Regions from separate parts of the Streptomyces sp. NPDC093018 genome, predicted to be linked through region 1. Evidence: riboswitches for the same ligand, from Rfam matches in the RefSeq annotation. Region 1 holds a riboswitch; the other holds the start of a gene.
What was found. Region 1 has a riboswitch for cobalamin ahead of AB0N90_RS30940 (CoA-acylating methylmalonate-semialdehyde dehydrogenase). Riboswitches for the same ligand answer to the same signal wherever they lie in the genome.
Positions count from the first base shown of each region.

Region 2: it holds a riboswitch for cobalamin, as region 1 does, so the genes downstream of both, cobN (cobaltochelatase subunit CobN) here and AB0N90_RS30940 (CoA-acylating methylmalonate-semialdehyde dehydrogenase) in region 1, are expected to answer to the same signal.

Region 1 covers NZ_JBFBFF010000018.1:75,978-79,743, reverse strand. Annotated here, with positions in the region: gene AB0N90_RS30945 (acyl-CoA dehydrogenase family protein) at 1-762, opposite strand, end outside; gene AB0N90_RS30940 (CoA-acylating methylmalonate-semialdehyde dehydrogenase) at 770-2,293, opposite strand; cobalamin riboswitch at 2,548-2,676, opposite strand; gene AB0N90_RS30935 (ECF transporter S component) at 2,775-3,620, opposite strand; gene AB0N90_RS30930 (ATP-binding cassette domain-containing protein) at 3,617-3,766, opposite strand, start outside.
Region 2 covers NZ_JBFBFF010000025.1:66,851-70,616, forward strand. Annotated here, with positions in the region: gene cobN (cobaltochelatase subunit CobN) at 1-1,773, opposite strand, end outside; cobalamin riboswitch at 1,839-1,992, opposite strand; gene AB0N90_RS35325 (cobalamin biosynthesis protein CobG) at 2,026-3,327, shown strand; gene AB0N90_RS35330 (precorrin-8X methylmutase) at 3,324-3,766, shown strand, end outside.

The sequences.
Region 1 (3,766 bases):
GCGGGCGCCGCCGAGGGAGCAGGCGGCGATGCCGAGGCGGCCGCCGTTCAGGCCGTTCATCGCGATCCGGAAGCCCTCGCCCGCACGGCCGAGGAGCCGGTCGGCGGGGATCCGGACGCCGTCCAGGACGACCTGGCGGGTGGGCTGGGCGTGCCAGCCCATCTTGCGTTCGTTCGGGCCGAAGGAGATGCCGGGGTCGTCCTTGTCGACCAGGAAGGCGGAGATGCCGCGGGGGCCGGGTTCGCCGGTGCGGGCCATCACCACGTACACCTGGGCGGCGCCCGCGCCGGAGATGAACTGTTTGACGCCGGTGAGCACGTAGTGGTCGCCGTCGGCTGCGGCGCGGGTGGTGAGGGCGGCCGCGTCGGAACCGGCGCCGGGTTCGGTCAGGCAGTAGCTCGCGAGGTCGTCCATCGCGCACAGCCGGGGCAGCCACCGCTCGCGCTGGGCGTCGTCGCCGTAGCGGTCGATCATCCAGGCGACCATGTTGTGGATGGACAGATAGCCGGCGATGGCGGGGCAGCCGGAGGCCAGGGCCTCGAAGACGAGCACGCCGTCGGCGCGGCCGAGGGCGGATCCGCCGTGCTGTTCACGCACGTAGACGCCGCCGAGGCCGAGCCCCGCGGCCTTGCGCAGGACGTCGACGGGGAAGTGCTTGTGGCGGTCCCAGTCCAGGGCGTGCGGGGCGAGGTGGTCCTGGGCGAAGTCGAGGGTGGTCTCGACGAGGGCCTGCTGGTCCTCGGTGAGCAGGGTGGTGGTCATACGGCGCTCAGCCCATCGTGGGGATCGTGAAGGAGGCGCCCTCGCGGCGGCCGGCGGGCCAGCGGGAGGTGACGGTCTTGGTGCGGGTGCAGAAGCGGATCGCGTCCGGGCCGTGCTGGCCGAGGTCGCCGAAGCCGGAGCGCTTCCAGCCGCCGAAGGTGTGGTGGGCGACGGGCACCGGGATGGGCACGTTCACGCCGACCATGCCGGTGTTCACCCGGCGGGTGAAGTCGCGGGCGGTGTCCCCGTCGCGGGTGAAGATCGCGACGCCGTTGCCGTAGCGGTGCTCGCTGGGCAGGCGCAGGGCCTCCTCGTAGTCGGCGGCGCGCACGACCGAGAGGACCGGGCCGAAGATCTCCTCCTGGTAGATCCGCATGTCCGGGGTGACCCGGTCGAAGAGGGAGGCTCCGGCGAAGAAGCCCTTCTCATGGCCGGGGAGCACGAAGTCCCGTCCGTCCACGACGAGTTCGGCGCCCTCCTGGACACCGAGGTCGACGTAGTCGCGGACCCTGCGCAGGGCCTCGGGGGCGACCAGCGGGCCGAAGTCGGCCTCGGGGTCGTCGCTGCGGCCGATGCGCAGGGCGGCGATGCGTTCGGTGAGCCGGGCGACGAGGGCGTCCGCCGTGGCCTCGCCGACCGGCACGGCGACCGAGATCGCCATGCAGCGCTCACCGGCCGAGCCGTACCCGGCGCCGATCAGCGCGTCCACCGCCTGGTCCAGATCGGCGTCCGGCATCACGATCAGATGGTTCTTGGCGCCGCCGAAGCACTGGGCGCGCTTGCCGTGGGCGGCGGCGGTGGCGTAGACGTGCGCGGCGATCGGGGTGGAGCCGACGAAGCCGAGGGCGGCGACGCGCGGGTCCTCCAGGAGGGTGTCGACGGCGTCCCGGGCGCCGTTGACGACATTGAGCACGCCCGGCGGCAGGCCCGCCTCCAGGAAGAGTTCGGCGAGCCGCAGCGGCACCGAGGGGTTGCGCTCGGAGGGCTTGAGGACGAAGGCGTTGCCGCAGGCCAGCGCGGGTGCGGCCTGCCAGAGCGGGATCATGGCGGGGAAGTTGAACGGGGTGATGCCCGCGATGACGCCGAGGGGTGCGCGCAGGGAGTGCACATCGATGCCGGTGCCGGCGTTGTCGCTGAACTCGCCCTTGAGCAGGTGCGGGATGCCGGCGGCGAACTCCACGACATCCAGTCCGCGCTGGAGGTCGCCGTGGGCGTCGGCGACGGTCTTGCCGTGCTCGGCCGACAGCAGCCGGGCGAGCGTGTCCTTCTCCTGCTCGGCGAGCTGGAGGAAGCGCAGCAGGACGCGGGCGCGGCGCTGCGGGTTCCACTCGGCCCAGGCGCGCTGTGCCTCGGCGGCGGAGGTGATCGCCGCCGTGGTCTCGCCCCGGTCGGCGAGCGGCACCAGGGCCTGGACCTCGCCGGTGTTGGGGTCGTACACCTCGCTGTGGGACCCGGAGGTGCCCAGGAAGTGCTCGCCGTCGACGAAGTGGGTCAACTCGCGTACGGCGGAGGGTGCTTGGGGACGGATCATGGCTGCCTGCTCTCGTCAGGTGGGGGTGATCCGGGATGGCGCGCAGCGGCGGCACACGGCCGGGGTGCGCGAGGGCGCACATGGGCGTGCCGGGGCGGCGCGAAAGACGCGGTGGCGGGACGAGCCCTCAGACCGGTACGGCGGGATTGCCGCGCGGGGACGGCCCGCGTCGGCTCGCGCCGGGATCATGGGTGCGCAGGGGTGCCATGCGTGTCGGCTCCATCCTCGTGGACAACACGGAACATCCCGCGGCCGGTATCCTGACTCCCGGATCAGCGCGCGCCGTCCGCCTTCCCGACATCCAGCTCGTCAGTGGCGTACCTGTCGACGGCGTACTCCCCGGTCACAGTGGCGGGACCGCGCCGGATTCGCACCGGCTTCCCTGCACCGCGGGCCTTCTCCCCCGAATATATAGTTGGACGTCCTAGTAAATCCAGTGTCCCCGTGGATCCGGTGCGTCCTCACGAGATCCGGTACGTCTTCAGGCCACGCCGTCCGCGCTCTCCGCCGGCCGCTCGCGGGGTCCGGCGAAGCGTACCGGCGCCCGGAAGCGGGCGCGGCGGGCGGCGCGCCGGAAGGTGGTCAGCACCGCGGGACCGGCCAGCAGCACGCACACGAAGTTGGTGACGGCGCGGCCGGTGTCCCAGCCCAGCGAGGTGGCGAGGTCGAAGGCGACGTAGCGGTGCCACTGCTCGGTGAAGGGCAGGCCCGGCAGATAGGCGATCGAGCTGTTCGGGTCCAGGGAGAAGGGCCAGAAGGAGAGGTTGAGCAGGAAGCCGAAGAGGTAGCCGGACAGCGAGCCGTAGACCGCGAGCATCAGCACCTCGCGGCGACCGCTCGCCCGGGGCAGGAATCCGGCGAGCATGCCGACGAACGCGCAGCCGAACATCTGGTACGGCATCCAGGGCCCCACTCCCCCGGTGATCAGCGCGGAGGCGAACAGCGAGGTGCAGCCGAGGACGAAGCCGAAACCGGGGCCGTACACCCGGCCGGCCAGGACCAGGACGAAGAAGACCGTCTCGATGCCCGCCGTACCGGCCCCGAGGGGGCGCAGGGCGGCGTCGACGGCGGAGAGCACCCCGAGCATGGCGAGCGCCTTGGAGTCGATGCCGCCCTCGGCGATCTCCGAGAGCACCACGCACAGCACCAGCACCAGCAGCACGCCGAAGATCAGCGGGGGCGCGTAGGAGGAGCCGAACTTCCCGGGGGCGACCACGAACGGCCAGAAGAACGCGACGAGTCCGAGGAGGGCGGCGAGCGCCATGACCACTGCGGCCCGGCCGGTCAGCCGGATGGCGGGTCCCCCGGCCCCCGCGCGTCCGCTCATGACCGCGCCTCGCCCGTGTCCGCGAGCCCCCGCTCGACCTGGCTTACCGTCAGGAAAGGCAGGGGCGCGAGGATCTTGGCCGTCTGCGGGGCGAACGTCGGGGAGGAGACGATGACTTCGGCGGTGGGGCCGTCGGCGACGATGTC
Region 2 (3,766 bases), on a different contig from region 1:
GTGGTCGACGAGGGTGGCGTGCACACGGCGCTTGGCCTGGGTGCCCTCGCCGGGGTCGTTGACCAGGAAGGGGTAGACCAGTGGGAGGTCGCCGAGGGCGGCGTCGGGGCCGCAGGCGGCGGACAGGCCGGCGTTCTTGCCCGGCAGCCACTCCAGGTTGCCGTGCTTGCCGAGGTGGATCATCGCGTCCGCCCCGAAGCCGCCCTCCGACTGGGGGGCGGCGATCCAGCGGTAGGCGGCCAGGTAGTGGTGGGAGGGCGGCAGGTCCGGGTCGTGGTAGATGGCGATCGGGTTCTCGCCGAACCCACGCGGGGGCTGGATGAGGACGAGCAGGTTGCCGAAGCGCAGGGCCGCGAGGACGATGTCGCCCTCCTTGTCGCGGCTGTGGTCGACGAACATCTCGCCGGGCGCCGGGCCCCAGTGGTCCTCCACCGCCACGCGCAGTTCCTTCGGCAGCGTGGCGAACCAGCGTCGGTAGTCGGCCGCGGGGACCCGTACCGGATTGCGGGCGAGCTGTTCCTCGGTGAGCCAGTCCTGGTCGTGGCCGCCCGCCTCGATGAGCGCGCGGATCAGTTCGTCACCGTCACCGGAGGCGAGGCCGGGGACGTCCGTGTCGGAGCCGAAGTCGTAGCCCTCCTCGCGCAGACGCCTGAGCAGGGCGACGGCGCTGGCGGGGGTGTCCAGACCGACGGCGTTGCCGATCCGGGAATGCTTGGTGGGGTACGCCGACAGGACGAGAGCCAGCCGCTTGTGCGCCGGCGGGATGTGGCGAAGGCGGGCGTGGCGTACGGCGATTCCGGCGACCCGGGCCGCACGCTCGGGGTCGGCGACGTAGGCCGGGAGGCCGTCGGCGTCGATCTCCTTGAAGGAGAACGGCACCGTGATCAGACGGCCGTCGAACTCGGGCACCGCGATCTGGCCGGCCGCGTCCAGCGGCGAGACGCCCTCGTCGCTCGCCGCCCAGGCCGTGCGGGAGCCGGTCAGGCACAGGGCCTGGAGGATGGGGACGTCGAGGCCGGTGAGCGCGCCCGCGTCCCAGGACTCGTCGTCACCGCCGGCCGATGCCTCGGCGGGCTTGGTGCCTCCGGCCGCCAGGACCGTGGTGACGATGGCGTCGGCGGCTCCGAGTTCGGCGATCAGTTCCGGCTCGGGCGCCCGCAGAGAGGCGACGTACAGGGGCAGCGGGCGGCCACCGGCCTCCTCGATGGCGTCGCACAGTACGTGGACGAAAGCCGTGTTGCCGCTCATGTGGTGGGCGCGGTAGTAGAGCACGGCGATGGTCGGGCCGCCGGTCGGCCGGTCCGGGCGCTCCAGCGGGCCCCAGGTGGGAGCGGGGGCCGGCGCGTCGAAGCCGTGACCGGTGAGCAGGACGGTGTCCGAGAGGAACCGCGCGAGCTGTCCGAGGTTGGCGGGGCCGCCATGGGCGAGGTAGGCGTGCGCCTCCGCGGCGATGCCGACGGGGACGGTGGAGGCCGCCATCAGCTGGGCGTCGGGAGCCTGTTCACCGGTCAGGACGACCACCGGTCGCCCGTCCGCCAGCAGCAGGTCGATGCCGTCCTGCCAGGCGCGGATGCCGCCCAGCAGGCGTACCACCACCAGGGCGACGCCGTCGAGGAGGGCCGGGAGGTCGGCCGGGGTGAGACGGGCGGGGTTGGCGAAGCGGTAGCCGACCGGGCCGTCGGCCGCGCGGGCGCTGAGCAGATCGGTGTCGGATGTCGACAGGAGCAGGATCTCGTGGGCGGGCGGGACTCGCTCCCCGGACGGAGTGGGCATGCGTCGCCTGGCCTTCCTCGGGGTCCGCGCCCCGGGCGGTGTCGGATTGGGTCTCGCCCCCGGAGGAATCCGAGGACGAGGGAGGGGAGTTCCTGGCTCACCCGGCCTGGTGAGGCCGAATTCACAGTGGCGGGACCGCGCCGGATTCGCACCGGCTTCCTCTCTTGTCGCCGTGATGGCGGTTCGCGGATCAGGTGATCCACTGTGGAGCATAGTAAGGGTCACCGTAGGAGCGCGGGGCGTACATCCCTCATGATCGTGGGTATGCTCACCGCCATGCCCACGGCAGACCTTCCTCCCTCCCCATCGCCCCAGGCCACCCCGGCCGCGGGGGACCGCGGTGATGCCTGCCCCGGAGCGCTGCGCCTGCACACGGCGGACGACGGCGCCCTTGCCCGTATCCGGCTTCCCGGTGGAATCCTGACCATCGGACAGGCGGAGGCGCTCGGCCGGGCCGCCCTCCGGCTGGGCGACGGCGACCTGCACCTGACGTCGCGCGGCAATGTACAGTTGCGCGGCCTGGCGGCCGGGTGCGGCGGGGAGTTGGCGGCGGCGTTGGACGCGGTCGGCCTGCTGCCCTCGCGCGAGCACGAGCGGGTGCGCAACATCGTCGCCTCACCTCTGTCCGGCCTCGACGGTGGGGGCGCACAGGATGTGCGTCCTTGGCTGACGGCTCTGGACGCCGCGTTGTGCGCGAGCGAAGCCGCGAGGGGGCTGTCGGGCCGGTTCCTGTTCGCGTTGGACGACGGGCGCGGCGATGTGGCCGGCCTCGGTGCCGACGTCACGGTGCGTGCGACCGGCGACGGCCGAGCATGGCTGGGCCCCGGGTCGGTCCGGGTGTCCGCCGTCGACGCGCCGCGCGCGGCTCTGGTGGCCGCCGAGACCTTCCTGGAGGCCGCGCGGTCCCACGGGGCGCGAACCTGGCGGGTGTCCGAACTCCCTTTGCCGCAGGGCGAGCTGGACCATCTGGTGCGTGACCGGCTGACGGCCGAGGGCATCGCGCAAGAGGTCCGTCCCGAGCCGGTCGGTTCGGCCGACGGACCGCCCCCGGGGATTGTCGGTGAAGCCCTGTCCGCGCACGTTCCCCTGGGGCGGCTCTCGGCCCTCCAGTGGGAGGCGTTGACGGTCGCCGCGGACACCGAGCTGCGGCTGACCCCTTGGCGTGGCGTGGTCGTCCCCACCGTGGGCGCCACCGCCGCGCGGCGCGTCGAGTCGCTCGAACGCCTCCGTGGCGCCGGACTGGTCACCGACCCCGTGTCCTCCTGGCTCCGCGTGGGCGCCTGCATCGGCCGCCCCGGATGCGCCAAGGCACACGGCGACGTACGGGCGGACGCGGCGCGGGCGTTGGAGTCGACGGGCCGCCCCGCTCTCCCCCTGTACTGGTCCGGTTGCGAACGGCGCTGCGGCCACCCCCGTGGTGACCATGTCGATGTGCTCGCGACCCCGGACGGCGGGTACCGTCTGTCGGCCGCCACGACGGCCGGAACCACACGCACCGTGTCCGCGGCAGGTCCCTTCCAGATGGGCGCCGCCCTCGCGGCGATCACCTCATGATCCCCAAGACGACCGAGAGCAGTGAGAAGAGCACCGTGACCACCCACGTCTACGAGAAGGACGGGGCGGCGATCTACCGCCAGTCCTTCGCCACCATCCGCGCCGAAGCGGACCTCACCGGTCTGCCCGCCGACGTCAGCCAGGTCGCGGTGCGCATGATCCACGCCTGCGGGATGGTCGACCTCGTCAAGGACCTGGCACACACACCCGCCGTGGTCGCCCGGGCCCGCGAGGCCCTGCGGGCCGGCGCACCGATCTTCTGCGACGTACAGATGGTGGCCAGCGGCGTGACCCGCAAGCGGCTGCCCGCCGCCAACGACGTGCTCTGCACGTTGTCCGACCCGGCCGTCCCGGAACTGGCCGCCACGATGGGCACCACGCGCAGCGCCGCCGCGCTGGAGCTGTGGCGCGACCGGCTGGAGGGTGCGGTCGTCGCCGT